DNA from 2 places in the Sebaldella termitidis ATCC 33386 genome. Region 1 is predicted to be linked to the other one. Evidence: riboswitches for the same ligand, from Rfam matches in the RefSeq annotation. Region 1 holds a riboswitch; the other holds the start of a gene.

What was found. A riboswitch is a leader RNA that binds a small molecule or an ion and turns the genes downstream of it on or off. The one in region 1 is predicted to bind thiamine pyrophosphate.
Region 2: it holds a riboswitch for thiamine pyrophosphate, as region 1 does, so the genes downstream of both, STERM_RS10150 (thiamine-binding protein) here and thiD (bifunctional hydroxymethylpyrimidine kinase/phosphomethylpyrimidine kinase) in region 1, are expected to answer to the same signal.

The regions. Positions count from the first base shown of each region.
Region 1 is NC_013517.1:1,255,326-1,263,170, forward strand. Features, by position in the region: gene STERM_RS05675 (ABC transporter permease) at 1-487, shown strand, start outside; gene STERM_RS21120 (LexA family transcriptional regulator) at 535-1,224, shown strand; gene STERM_RS05685 (helix-turn-helix domain-containing protein) at 1,394-2,014, shown strand; gene STERM_RS05690 (hypothetical protein) at 2,099-2,335, shown strand; TPP riboswitch at 2,760-2,858, shown strand; gene thiD (bifunctional hydroxymethylpyrimidine kinase/phosphomethylpyrimidine kinase) at 2,944-3,762, shown strand; gene thiM (hydroxyethylthiazole kinase) at 3,755-4,585, shown strand; gene thiE (thiamine phosphate synthase) at 4,662-5,246, shown strand; gene tenA (thiaminase II) at 5,257-5,925, shown strand; gene STERM_RS05715 (hypothetical protein) at 5,992-6,519, opposite strand; gene STERM_RS05720 (helix-turn-helix transcriptional regulator) at 6,598-7,560, opposite strand; gene modB (molybdate ABC transporter permease subunit) at 7,756-7,845, shown strand, end outside.
Region 2 is NC_013517.1:2,187,984-2,195,828, forward strand. Features, by position in the region: gene glpK (glycerol kinase GlpK) at 1-678, shown strand, start outside; gene STERM_RS10135 (hypothetical protein) at 791-1,171, opposite strand; gene STERM_RS10140 (contact-dependent growth inhibition system immunity protein) at 1,249-1,650, opposite strand; gene STERM_RS10145 (DUF2188 domain-containing protein) at 1,765-1,995, opposite strand; TPP riboswitch at 2,192-2,278, shown strand; gene STERM_RS10150 (thiamine-binding protein) at 2,333-2,620, shown strand; gene STERM_RS10155 (ABC transporter permease) at 2,592-3,356, shown strand; gene STERM_RS10160 (ABC transporter substrate-binding protein) at 3,373-4,356, shown strand; gene STERM_RS10165 (ABC transporter ATP-binding protein) at 4,378-5,112, shown strand; gene STERM_RS10170 (TatD family hydrolase) at 5,150-5,908, shown strand; gene STERM_RS10175 (ABC1 kinase family protein) at 6,176-7,845, opposite strand, start outside.

The DNA.
Region 1 (7,845 bases):
GATGTTTGTACTGATACTGATATACGGTTTGGCAATAATATCGAATTATATAATGTACGGAACAGTATTGGGACTGAGAATGAGAGCAGTGGGAGAGCATCCGCTGGCAGCGGATACAGTGGGAATAAATGTATATTTGATAAGATATATAGGAGTAGTAATGTCAGGACTGTATGCAGGACTGGGAGGAGCATATATGACGACGGTAATGCTGCCTTCATTCAGCAATAACATGTCGGCGGGAAGAGGATTTATGGCAATGGCAGCGATGATATTCGGAAAGTGGAAGCCTTGGGGAGCAATGCTTGCGAGTTTCTTATTTGCCTTTGGAAGTGTACTGGAGGTCCAGTTAAAGATCCATTATCCGAACTTTCCGCAGCAGTTTTTGGCGATGATTCCGTATGTACTGACACTGCTTGCCTTGGTAGGCTTTGTAGGGAAGGCAAAGGCACCGGCTTCTTCGGGACAGCCTTATGAAAAACAGTAATATATAAAGGGATATATAAAATTCTTTTGAAAGAGCGGGTGTTTGGAATGTTAAATACAGGAGAAATACTGGAAAAGTATCTAAAGGGCAGAATGAGTATGACGGATCTGGCAGGATTACTGGGGATTACGCCGCAGTATATCAGCAGTGTACTGAATAATACCAAAAGACCTTCCAAAAATTTTCTGGAAAAGTTTTATATGATTTTTGATGTAATGGAGGAAGATAAAGAAAATATAGAGAATTATGAAGAATTTAGACGTCTTCCCGAAAATTTTCAAAAAGAATATTTGAAATTAAAAGAAAAAAATTCAAAAAACACTCCAAAAGGCTCAGGAATATTAAAATTTCCATTGAAGGCTATTGTGGAATCAGGACTGGGACTTTTGAATGAACTGGAAAAAGAGGAATATATAAGTATTCCGGAAACAGATTCTGTTTCTGAAAACAGCTTTTTTATAAAGATATACGGAAATGAACTGGAACCCGAGTTTATAAATAAGGATATGCTTCTTATGGATCCTGAAAGCTGCGGTGAATTATATCTTATGAATAACAAAATCTGTGTTTTGAAGCATAATAATGAATTATTTCTGAGAAGAGTAGAGTACTTTAAAGAGGTAGTTATTCTCAGATGTATTAATAATAAGCTTAATCCCATAGTTATTACAGGTGAAAATATTGAAAAAATCCAGTGTACGGGGCGTGTAAGACAGATTATAAGATATCTGGAATAATCTAAAAACTTAATATACTGATAAAATAATAGATTTGTAATTAATCGAATGCAGAGTAATAGATAGTTATCGAATAAATATATTAATTAACTTAATAGAAACATTATGTTTTTTTGTATTTTTTTTAAAAATATGCTATGATATACAAAAAATATTACAGGGGGATGAAATGTTTTTAGATTTGTTAAAGAGACATATTGAGGAAAGGGGACAGAGATTTTCACAGATAGCAAAATATCTGGATAAATCTGTTTCTTATGTTAATGAGATTCATAAAGGGAGAAGAGAAATAAAGCTTAATGATATCGTTAAGTTTACAGAAGCTTTGGAGCTGGATTTTCATGATAAAGTAGAGTTTATAGAGTTATATTTGTCTGAAAAATATCCTGAGTTATTTAAAGTACTGAAAATGAATGTCAGTGCAATTGAGAGTATTCCTGTTCTTGAAACGGAAAATGTCCTGAATTACAGGGAAAAAACAGAAAGCTATATGCATATACCTGTTATTTACTCCAATATAAAAGGAGTGCTGGCAATAAAGCTTGAAAAAGATTTTTTGGAAAATAAATTTTTGAAAGACGATTATTTGATTTTGAAATTAAGAGAAAATTCTGGTTTTACAGAGGAATGTCTGGGAAAATATATTCTTTATCCAGAAGAAAACGGGATATATCTTGATAAGCTGACTGAAAACAGCGGGAAATATTATTTTCTTGTCAAAAATGCCGAAATACCGGATACTAGTAAAATAATTGGTTACGTAATAGGTAAGTATACTGATATTTATTAGTTTTAATTTATAATTGACTTTTTACACTAAAAGTGTATAATATTAATAATGAAACTAAAAGTCAATTCGGAAAGGGTGGTTTTGGTGGAAAGGAATACAAATTTCAGACTTATAGCAAATGTCGAAAGAATTCTTCAGGAAAGAAACAGAGAAAGAGAAAAGGAGAATCTTCCGAAAATCAGAAAAAAAGATCTGGATTCACGGGCAAATGATACCTTGTACAGACTCAGACATAATCTGAATTATCCTAATCTTTCTACAATTATGAAATGGGCGAATGTTCTTGATGTGGATATAAGTGAGTTTTTTCAGCCTATTTAGAAAAATATTATATAAAGAATACACAGAAATTAGTCTGTGTATTCTTTCTTTTTCCGGGAAATTTTGGTGAAGCTCAAACAATACATATTAAACTTTATGAGAAATTTTGAAAAAATAATATTATAAAAAAGTTTTTGTTGAACAAATTCTACAGATCATAAAGGAAATCATAAGGAAAATCTAAATAAAATTATAAATGCAGAAAATGTAGAAGTTAACTGAAATTAAAGTTGACGAATAAGTATTCTAGTGCTAAACTATCAACATATATGCGGGGGAACTGCTTGCAGTTGAGAAGGCTAAAACCTGACCCATTGAACCTGTCAGTTAACACTGGTGAAGGGAAGCAGTTATTAGAATATCATTTTTTTGATTAAGTGCTTTCTTTATTTTTGAGGCACCTTTTTTTATTTAATAAAATTGAATATTTTTGCGGGGGGACTGCTTGCAGTTGAGAAGGTTAAACCTGACCCATTGAACCTGTCAGTTAACACTGGTGAAGGGAAGCAGTCTTTTATTTTGAGGTAGAAATTATCATATATATAAATAAAAAACTTTCCTTTAGGGGGAAGTTTTTTTTGTATAAATTTTTTACCTAGGAGGAACAAATGAAAAAAATTCTAAGTATCGCAGGCTCTGACTGCAGTGGAGGAGCAGGAATACAGGCAGATTTGAAAACTTTTTCGGCGCACGGACTTTTTGGAATGAGTGTAATTGTCTCTGTAGTAGCAGAGAATACCAGCAGGGTTATTGACATTCAAAATATAAGCCCTGATATGATCCGGAAACAGATTGATGCAGTTTTTGAAGATATTGGAACAGATGCTGTGAAAATAGGCATGCTTTCCGGAGAGGAGAGTATGAGAGCTGTGGCAGAAAAGCTTTCGGAATATAAGGCACAAAATGTAGTGGCAGATCCTGTAATGTATGCAAAAAACGGATGTCCGCTAATGGATCCTGATTCTGTAGGAGCTTTGATAGACATAATAATTCCGGCGGCCGATCTGCTTACGCCTAATATTCCCGAGGCGGAAAGAATAGCAGGGATTACAATTGAAAATACCGAAGATATGAAGAAGGCAGCAGCCAAAATACATAAAATGGGAAGCAGAAATGTACTGGTAAAAGGCGGGCATCTTGAGAAGGAAGCACTTGATATTTTGTATGACGGAAAAGATTATTATTATTTTAACTCGGAAAGGATAAATACAAAAAATACACATGGAACGGGCTGTACTTATTCATCAGCAATTGCTTCAAATCTTGCGTTGGGAATGGGGCTGGAAAATGCTGTGAGAAAAGCAAAAATTTATGTGACAACAGCTATAAGACATTCGCTTAATATAGGAAAAGGACATGGTCCTACCAATCATTTTTATTCTTTATATAAGAACGGACTTGAAAACGGAGGTGGGAATCATGACTAAAAAACTAACAGATATAATAAAGGAATATCCTGATGCGGTAAGAACAGAAAAACCTCTTATTCATCATATTACCAATTATGTAACAGTTAATGACTGTGCTAATATTACACTTGCCGCCGGGGCATCTCCCGTGATGGCTGATGATCCTGAAGAAGCTGAGGATATTGTTTCTCTGGCTTCGGCACTGGTAATAAATATGGGAACGCTGAATAAAAGAACTATAGAATCAATGATAACTGCCGGTAAAGCAGCAAAGAAAAAGAATATTCCGGTAATTTTTGATCCTGTGGGTGCAGGAGCAGGAACTCTCAGAAATGAAACTGCAGCAAGAATTCTGAAAGAAGTGAGACCGTCTGTTCTGAAAGGCAATGTATCTGAAATATTATTTATTTCAGGAGTAAGCTCCGGAGCAAAGGGAGTGGATGTTTCTGAAAATGATAAAAATATAAGAGAGGAAATTATCTGCGAGAAGATAAAGAAACTGGCTCTGAAAACCGGCTGTGTAGTAGCTGCTACAGGTGAAAAAGATATTATCTCAGACGGGAAAAGGGTCATATATGTGGAAAACGGACATAGAATGATGTCGGATATTACGGGAACAGGATGTATGACCACATCACTGACAGCAGTATTTTGCAGTGTCAGTAATGATCTGCTGCTGGGGACAGCAGCAGGAATCCTGTATATGGGACTTGCGGGAGAAAAAGCTTTTAATGAAGCAGGAAACCGGGGAAGCGGGAGTTTCAGGACAGCACTTATTGATCAGATTTATAATACCAGCAGAAAGAATATAGAAGAAAATGCCAAAATTTTTGAAAGATGAGGGAGAATACAGATGAAAGGAAAAGATGTATTATACGGAACTGAAATAAAAAAAAATTGATTATTCTTTGTATCTTGTGGCAGACACCAGTTTTATGACATTAGAAACCGCAGAAAAGAAAGTGACAGAGGCAATAGAGGGAGGGGTAACAATAGTACAGCTGCGGGCAAAGGATATTTCAGCAGCGGAATTTTATAATATGGCTTTAAAAATAAAAATGGTAACGGGTTATTATAATGTGCCATTGATAATAAATGACAGGGTAGATATAGCAATAGCCGCAGATGCAGATGGCGTACATACAGGTCAGGAGGATTTGCCTGCCGGAGAAGTAAGAAAATTAATAGGTATGAATAAGATAATGGGAATATCCGTTTCAAATACCTCCGAAGCAGAAAAGGCAGAGAGAGAAAGTGCGGATTATCTGGGAGCAGGAGCAATGTTTCCCACAGATACTAAGCTGGATGCAAAATATGTAAATCTTGAAGAGCTTGGGGAAATAAAGAAAAAAGTACAGATACCCGTAGTAGCAATAGGGGGAATAAATGCAGAGAATGCAGGACAACTGTTTTGTGCAGGTGCAGACGGTATAGCTGTGGTTTCAGCAATATTAGGAGAAAAAAATATAAAAGAAGCAGCTTTGAAGCTGGCTTTAAAATAGGAGGAATAACATGTCATTTTCAAATACACTAAAAGAAAAAGCCGGAAAAGTCTGGGAGGATTGTTACGAGCATCCTTTTTTACAGGAGCTGGGTAAGGGAACACTTGAGAAAGAAAAATTTAAGTTTTATCTTCTTCAGGATTACAGGTATTTGATAGAGTATGCAAAAGTATTCGCAGCAGGATCAATAAAATGTGATGAAGAAAAATATATGACAAAATTTTCAGGAGTTCAGCATAATATACTATATGATGAAATGGATATTCACAGAAAGTATATGGCAGATTTCGGGATAACTGAAAAAGAGGCGGAGGATACTGTCCAGTCTTTGTTCAGCAAGGCATATACTTCAAATATGCTTGCTACTGCTTATTCGGGTACGACGGCAGATATTATTGCCGTGGTATTTCCATGTGCATGGTCCTATCATGACTATGCCAAAAGACTAAAACAGAGCTATGGAGATATACCGGAAGATAATTTTTATAAAAAATGGATAGATACTTATGCAAGTGAGGAATTCGGAGAATCTTTCAGCTGGTTTTATGAATATTTGGACTTACTGTGTGAAAATAAAACAGAAAAAGAACTGAAAAAAATAGAAGACATATTCAGAACAAGTATAGAATTTGAATTTTTATTCTGGGATATGGCTTACAGAATGAAAATGTCTTATTAACAGTTACGCAAAAAAACAGGCTTTGGCGAAATACCGTCAAAAGCCTGTTTTTTATATATTCATTTGTTATTGTTGTGCAAAAGTGCTTAATCCGCCTGTAAGGTATACAAATAAATCAGTACTTTTCTCTGTGTCGATTTCCCAGTCTCCGTCAGTTTTTACCATATATACCGGAACAGTACCCGTCATATAGTTCAGATCTTTGCTTTCCAGTATATTGTTCATACTGTCGTTAAAAAATTTATCCATATCCTCTTCAGTAGCCCCGCTAAAGGCCAGGCTGAGTCCTTCTTTAAAAATGTCAATAAAAGGTTCCAGCACATTTGGAGCTTTTATTTCTACCTGAAGAACACTTTCATTTCCTTTTTCTTCGGCACTTAATACCTTGTACTCAATTTTTTTGAAAAAATTCATATAAAAATTCTCAAATTTTTGGACAGCAGGACTGTCAGAGCTGTTAATAAGCTCTTTAGCTTTGATCTGGTCAGCCGATTTAATATCTGACATACGGTTTTCAAAAGCTTTCTGCGATGAAGGCTTGCCGCAGCTCATAACTAAAAAGAACATCGTAAGAAAAATTAACAGTTTTTTCATCAATAACCTCCTAATATAAATTTAGAATAATTCTAACATAATAATATAAAAGAGACAATAAAATATATTTTTATTTTTTTATGTCAAAGCGATAATTTCACCCATTTCACTTATATCATAACCGCCGATATCTTTGAATTCAGACTTAAATTCATCAGAACGCAGAATTTTTAAAATACTCTGTACAACAGGAGTGTCAAAAATTTCTTTTTTGATTACCAGCTCGTATCGTTCTTTCTGAAGCGGAATAAAGTCGATGCCCTCCACCTGAGAAGCTATCTTTTCTATTCCCACCCCGATATCAGCTGCGCCTCTGCTGATGGTGCTTGCTACAGTAAGATGGGATTGTGTTTCATTATCATAACCGTTTAACGAGCTTCCGTAAATACCCATAAGACGGAGATGTTCATCAAGAAGAACACGTGAGCCGGCTCCCTTCTCTCTGTTAATGACTGTAATATCTCTGCGTTTAAGATCTTCCCATGAGTTTATATCTTTGGGGTTGCCTTTGGCTACATAGAATCCCTGTGTCCGGCAGGTAAGATGAATTATAACGGCGGGTATTCCAGGAAGAAGCCTTCTGACAAAGGGAACATTATATTGTCCTGTATCACCGTCCCATAAATGAGTGGTAGCTGCCTGTATATATCCGTTATACAAAGCCACAAGACTGCTGTAGCTGCCTATGTAAGCACGTAGTGCAGATATATTCTTACAGTATTTTCCCATATAGCTTGTCAGAATATCCAGCATAAGATCCTGCCCGCAGACTATAAATTCGTTGCTTGCGGGAACCTTTGCAAGACCGCCGAAAGTATCGGTATATAAATCCGAAAGAGCAGTATTTTCTTTTCTTCCGGGATTTTGTATTTTTTTTGAATTTTCAATATAGGATTCCACATCTTTCAGGGTAAAGCGAACTTTTCTTCCGACCTTGTAAGAATTAAGCTCGCCTCGTTTTACCAGTTCATAAACTGTATTTTTGGCAATTTTCAGTATATCTGCCACATCCTGCACAGTAAGAGCCTTAGTATTATCCATATAATCCAACCTTTCCCCGTGAATAAGTTTTTTATTTATTATAGCTTTTTTGGGGGTTAATTGCAATTATTTGAGTATTGCGCTCTTGACAAATTATTCTTTCCTAACTATAATGTATTAAACGTAACGAAACATGACGAAAAGTGATGTAAGATTATGAGAAGATAGATTTAATAAAAGGCGGAGGCTTATTTAATGTATGAGGCAATATTATTATCATTGAAGATTACGGGGATTTCAACGTTAATAACCAGTTTTCTGGGTATTATTACAGCGTATATTTTT
Region 2 (7,845 bases), 930 kb from region 1:
CATGAATTTATAAGATCTAAAAATGGTCTGCTTACTACAATTGCAATCGGACTTGACGGAAAAGTAGAATATGCTTTTGAAGGAAGTATATTTGTGGCAGGTGCAGTTGTTCAGTGGCTGAGAGATGAGATGAGACTTATAGCTGATTCGGCAGATACAGAATATTTCGCAAAAAAGGTAGAAGATAACGGAGGAGTATATGTAGTACCGGCTTTTGTAGGACTGGGGGCACCATATTGGGATATGTATGCAAGAGGCGGTATACTGGGACTGACAAGAGGATCAAATGCAAATCATATAATCAGAGCCGCTCTTGAATCAATAGCTTACCAGACAAAAGATCTTCTTGAGGCTATGCAGGATGATTCTGGTCTTATTCTTACAAAGCTCAAGGTAGACGGAGGAGCTGTAAGAAATGAGTTTCTTCTGCAGTTTCTTGCGGATATAATAGGTGAAACAGTATTAAAGCCTGAAATAACAGAAACAACAGCATTGGGAGCTGCTTATCTTGCCGGTATGGCTGTGGGCTTCTGGAAAGATAAAGATGATATAAAGAAACACTGGAAATTAAATAAAGAATTTAAATCTGAGCTGGACAGGGAAAAACGCAATAAATATTACAAAGGATGGAAAAAAGCCGTAGAAAGAGTAAGGAACTGGGAAAGAGAAGACAGCTGAAAGAATAAAAATACTTTTTGATTATTTCAGGGTTTATGAAGTAAAAAAACAGAAAATATATATATTTTCTGTTTTTTTTATGGATTTTAAAATAAATATCCGTATATATAAATCAGTCAATATTATAATATTCTTTTTTTACAAATACTAATCCTGCAATGTAAAAAATCAAAATTATAATATTAAATAAAAAATGTAATATAATACTTGAGAGCTGAAGAAATATTCTGATACTGTCAGGTATGATAAATGCAAATACAAGAGGAGCCAAAAATAAAACAGAAGCAGCAATGTGGACAGCACTGGTAAGAATCATTATTTTCAATCCCTGAGGCGGGGCTTCTTCATATGGAAGCTTTGACTTTGCTGCAAGTGCAAATGTAAGAACAGCAGCAGAGGGGATAAAAGAAAACATAAATATAAGTATGCAGGATGCTATTCCTGAAACAAATAATATGGAATATGTAAATTTGAGGTTATTATTGTCACGCATGAGACGCTCCTTTAAATATAGTAATTTATTAATATTACTTTGTTAATGAAATTTTTTCAAAAACAGAAATTTTTACTTTACTTGGTAAATAATTTTTTCCATTTTGGCAGAATTTTTTTTGAATATGTTTTGTAATCTTCTTCAAGATTGAACATAACATCGGATAAACGCTGGAAAAGAGCATAGTTTTTGTCCCAATAATCAGATTCTATACCCAATACGGCATATAACAGATCGCCGTTATAAAAATCACCGCTGCAGAAGTAATTATTTTCAAGGAACTCCAACGCAAGCGGAACAAGATATTTCAGCCCTATTTTCTGACCGACAAGCATTCTTATATTTTCTATGCTAAGATCTTTTAAAGGAATTTTGCGTAATCTGTGGCAGTTTGTGATAAGAGCCGAATTGTATTCCGGTTTCTTCCAAACGCAGTTTTGAAGTTCTTCCAATGAACTGTTCATATAATCATTTTTCAAAATACTTACCTCTTTTAAATATGTTAGTAAACTAAAAGGGATGTATCAAAAGAAACTTTGATACAATCCCCCAATGTAAATTCACCACAGAGAAGTGCTTAAATCTTCAGGAGATTACTGCGGTTCTTTCATGTAATCGTATTTCTTACAGATTTCACCATCTTCATCATGAATAATGAGTTTCGACTTTTCATATGTTGATATTTCTTTTGCGTAGCTTACAGCTTCTTCCTGTGAATCAAAAACTTTTGTAGCCTGCATATTTCCGTCACCCTTAACCTGCCATTCTTCGTCCTCAAGAATAACATGCTGGTTTATACCCATGAATTTAACATCTCCTTTCAAAAAGATTCAGCAGAAAATGAAATTACCTGCTAATATTAGTATAGCATAAGAGAGAAAAAATAGAAAGACGGTAAAAGTCCAAAGGGATAATAATCAGACCGGCAACTTCGAAGAGCTTAGTTTTCAGCTATGAAATAAAACCTACAGGTATAAAATTATATAAAAATATTGCTATTATTGCTAAAATGTTATATACTAAAATCAACACGGGTGCTTAATGCTGAGAAATACCGTTTAACCTGCTCTAGATAATGCTAGCGAAGGGAGTTAACAATACAGATATTTCTTAGTAGACCTTGTGAAGGTCTTTTTTTTATAAATTTTTCAGGAGGTAAAAATGTTGGTTAATTTAAGTTTACAGGTAATTCCTACAGTAAAAGAAGAGGATATTTATTATGTGGTGGACAGAGTCATTGACAGGATAGCAGAGTCAGGTCTGAAATATGAAGTAGGTCCTATGGAAACAACAATAGAAGGAGAGCTTGCAGATTTACTTGAGATAGTCAAAGATGCACAGGAAATATGTGTAAAATATGGCGCAAGCAGGGTATGTTCGGTAGTGAAAATTGATTATAAACCTGAAGGAGTTACTATAGATGAAAAAATCGGAAAATACAGGAAGTAAATTTCAGTCAGTATTATTTTTTCTGATACTAATTTTATTAATACAGATTATAACAGTAAAATTCGATATTCCAAAATATATATTTCCCTCACCGTCAGATGTTATAAGTGTTTTGTGGAATGATAAATCCGTTTTGGGAGAACATGCGCTGATTACATTTGGTGAAGCACTGGCAGGATTCATAGCAGCAGTTATATCAGGAATAATATTAGGCGGACTTCTGGGATATTTCAGGCTTCTGAGAAATATACTTTACCCGCTTATTCTTATATCGCAGATGGTTCCTCTTATTGCTGTGGCACCTGTTATTTTAATATGGTTCGGCTTCGGGATAATGCCGAAGATACTGATAGTGCTTACAGTATGCATTTTTCCGTGTATTTTGTCTTTTCTGGACGGATTGGATAATATAGATAACGAGCTGATAAGTCTTATGAAAACAATGAAGGCAAATGAAATACAGATTTTTTTTAAGCTGAAGCTTCCGGCGAGCCTGCAAAGTCTCCTTTCGGGACTAAAAATAAGTGCCGTATATAGTATAATGGGAGCAGTTATAGGTGAATGGCTCGGTGCGGAAAAAGGATTGGGGATTTATATGACAAGAGCAATAAGCTCTTTTAGAACAGATGCTTTGTTTGCTTCGATATTTTTGATAATAATACTTAGTCTTGCTGTATTTAAGGCTACGGAATATGCAGAGAAAAAGCTGATTCCATGGAAAAATAACAAAATTTAGATATAGGCGGTAAAAAATGAAAAAAATTTTAATTCTGATATTTTTAACAATACTCGCAGTATCATGTAAAGATAGTGCTAAAAATGCAAAGGGCGGGGAGAAAATAAAAATTACAGTAGTTCTGGACTGGACTCCGAATACAAACCATACCGGCATTTATGTGGCTAAGGATCTTGGTTATTATGAGGAAGAAGGACTTGATGTTACAATAATACAGCCCGGAAACGGAACTTCCGACCAGCTGGTGGCATCTGGCAAGGCACAGTTCGGAATATCGTATCAGGAAAGTGTTACATTGGCAAGGCTTCAGGATATTCCTGTTGTTTCAATTGCCGCAGTTATACAGCATAATACAAGCGGTTTTTATGCAAAGGAAGATAAAGGAATAAAAACACCCAGAGATTTTGAAAATAAGAGATACGGAGGATGGGGTTCTCCTATAGAAAAAGCCACGTTAAAAGCTCTTATGGATAAAGACGGGGGAGATGTGGAAAAAGTAAAAATCATAACATCAGGTGATACGGATTTTTTTGCATCAAGTGAGAACAGTATAGATTTTGCATGGGGATTTGAAGCGTGGACAGGAATGGAAGCCAAGGTAAGAAATATTCCCGTAAATTATATAAAGCTCAGTGATTATAATAAAAATCTTGATTATTATACTCCTGTAATTATAACTAATGAAAAAATGATTTCACAAAATTCTGATATTGTGAAAAAATTTATGCAGGCTACTAAAAAAGGTTATCAGTACTCATGGGAAAATCCGGATCAAGCTGCCAATATCCTTTTGAAAAGTGCTCCTGAACTAAATAAAGATCTGGTAATGGAAAGCCAGAAATTTCTTGCAAAAGAGTATAAATCAGATGCAGCATATTGGGGAGAACAGAAACCGGAAGTATGGGAAAATTATATGAACTGGCTGTATGATAATAAATTAATTGATAAAAAGACTGATATATTAAAGGCATTTACCAATGATTTTGTAAAAGAACAATAAAACAGAGGATAAGGGAGTAAAATGAAAATTTCGCTGAATAATATCGGACAAATATATGACGGAAAAAAGGTTCTTTCTGATATTTCATTTGATGTAAATGAAAGTGAGTTTATCACATTAATAGGACCGAGCGGGTGCGGTAAGAGTACGATTTTCAAGATAATAACGGGATTGGAAAAAAACTATACAGGTAATGTAATAATAGATGGAACTGATATAGAGAAATATCAGGGAAAGCTTGCCTATATGCCGCAGAATGACCTTCTGCTGGATTGGAGAACATTATATAAAAATGCTGTCCTTCCCATGGAAATAGAAAAAACAGATAAAAAAACCATGAATGAAAGAATAAAAAAACTTCTTCCCGAATTTAAGCTTTCCGGAGAAGAGGGGAAATATCCCTATGAGTTAAGCGGCGGTATGAAAAAAAGGACGGCACTTCTCAGAACCTTTTTGGTAGACAGTGATATAATGCTGCTTGATGAGCCATTTGGTGCACTAGATGCAATAACACGAAGCGAGATGCAGCAGTTTCTGCTTGAAGTCTGCGAAAAGCATAGACATACTGTTTTATTTATTACACATGATATAGATGAAGCAGTGTATCTTTCAGACAGAATAATAGTTCTCGGCAAGAATCCGGCAGTGATAAAAGGAGAAATCAAGATACAGATATCAAAGCCGAGAAATACAGATGTCCTTTTGGAAAGAGAATTTTTGGAATATAAGAAAAAAATAATGGATATGCTGGTGTAATATTGTAAGCAAAAAAATCAGAAAGCAGGAATTTATTTTGAATATAGATGTACATTGTCATTTTGAACAGCTGCCTGCCGAGCTGCGTGAAAAAGAGATAAGAAGAAATATTGTGGCAGGCGTGGCTGTAGACTATAAAAGCGGGGAAATTCTTTTAGAATATAAAAAAATATATCCGAATCTCATGGTTTGTCTGGGAATACATCCTGAATATCCGGAGAAGTACGGTGATTATGAGCTGGTAGAAAAACAGATCAGGGAAAATGTCTCAGAAATATCGGCAATAGGCGAGATAGGTCTTCCGTATTTTAATCTTTTGGAAATAGAAGATATGGAAAAGAAAGCTGATATTTTAAAAAAGGCTGAAATCATTTTCGAAAGATTTCTGAAACTGGCAGCAGAGCTTGATCTTCCGGTTAATCTTCACTGTATAGAGGACAGTGGGGAATATGCAATAAGGGAGCTGGAAAAATATAAGATAAAGAAAGCTTTATTTCACTGGTTTGAGGGTGATCTGTCTGCTCTTGAAAAGATAAAAGGAAACGGATGGAATATCTCTGTATCTCCGGATGTAATTTATAATAAAGAGTATGAAAAATTTGTGAGAAATATTCCGTTGGAGATTATCACGCTGGAAAGTGACGGGCCTTGGGAATACGGAGGAGAGATTGGTATTCCTTCAATGACTGAGAAAACAGCAGATTTTTTAACAAAGATTTATTCGAAAAGCAAAGAGGAAATCTTGGAGATTGCCAATAGAAATGCATGTGTTTTATTTAATATAAAAAATGACTGATTGTATTTTAATAATAAAAAATATAAACGAAGTTTTTTATTTTTTGCTTTAATTTCAAAACTATACCTTACTTAACAGGTATAGTTTTTTTGTATATCGTTTCAAAATTCTGTAATAAAGATTTATTGCCGGCTGTAAAAACAGATACTGAATAAAAAAAGAAATCAAGGAAATCAAAACTAAAAAGTCAGAATTTCAATAATTTCTTTCCGGTAATATATCATTGTCATATAATTAAGTACTATCAATATCTATAGTGAAAGTATGTTATTTATATTTATTTCTGAAAAGAGAAATAATAAGAATTACAGTAAAGATAGCTGCTACAATGTAGCCGATAATACCGATAATAGACATTATGCTTTGTGTTTCACTCTGCTTTCCTGAATCAGCAAGTATCGAGGATCCTACAATGAGAGCAAACAAGAGCATTCCTATTACTATTTTATTGGTAATATAATCCAGCTGGTCAAACATCTTTTCGAGCTTGTTATGATTATGCTCTACTTTTACCTCAAGAGTGCCGTCTTTTAGCTTATCCAGAACATCAGCCAGTTTTACGGGGATTTTAGGGGTAACTTTTCCTAAATCATACAGGCTTTTCAGATAATCCTTAAGTTCTTTAACAGGATTGAATTTATTGGCCATATATTTTTCCATGTAAGGACCCAGGGCAGATATCAGAGTGATTTCAGGATCCAGAGTTTCTACCACACCTACTATATTCAGAAGCCCTCTCATAAACATTGTTACTTCCTCAGGCAGACTCAGGTTATTTTCTGCACATATAGCAGTAAGTTTGGCAATAACAATATGAAATTTCATATCTTTCAGGGAAACTCCATCTATATATGTATAATAAAAATCTTTTATTTCAGTGTTAAGCTTGTCCCTGTCTACCTTTCCCCGCTTTATACACAGCTTTAGTACAGCATTTGTCATTTCTTCCGTATCCTCGATATATATGGAATAAAGGAGATCATTAAGTCTTTTCAGCGTACTGTCGCTCATAACACCCATCATACCGAAATCAAGAAATGTAATTTTCCCGTTACGTACAACAATATTTCCCGGATGTGGATCAGCATGAAAAAATCCGTCTTCAAAAGCCTGCTTCATATAGTTGTTAACCAGATTTTGAGCAATTTTTTTAATATCATAATTTTGTGCCTTAAGGTCATCAATGTCAGTTATTTTTATTCCGGTAACAAAGTCCATAACAAGGATATTTTCTTTTGCATATTCCGGGTATTCTCTCAAACAGTCCATATAATCAAGATCACTGTTATTTTTGTAGAATAAATGTATATTTTTGGCTTCCACGGTAAAATCCAGTTCATTTTCGCAGGATTTTTTCAATTCTTTTATAAGAGCAGCAGGATCCATAATTTTACTTGTAGGAGCTATTTTGAAAAAAGGCAGAGCCTTTTCAAAAAGTGAGATATCATTAAGCATCATACTTTTTATTCCTGCATGCTGAATTTTTACAGCTACTTTGGTTCCGTCTTTCAGTGTGGCAGCATGTACCTGTGCCATTGATGCAGAAGCAACAGGGATCTCTTCGATGGTATTGAAAATATTATTTACAGGGACTCCGAAGCTGCTTTCGATAATAGATTTAACCACGAAAAAATCATCTGTTTTTACATTATCCTGAAGCATTTTAAATTCATCGGCGAGAGCATCCGAAACGAGGTCGGGACGTGTAGAAAGCATCTGTCCCATTTTGATAAATGTAGGACCCAGTTCTTCGAAAGCATCTTTTATTCTTTCGGGATGCTTTGAGGTGATAAGGCTTTCTATTGCTTTATGTTTTCCGAGTATGGTTATGATTTGTCTCAAACGTTCCTTGTCGCTTATTTCGGAATTATCCGTAAAATTATTTATATTATTATCGCATAAATTTTCGTCAGAAAAACTGTCTTCTTTATTACCGG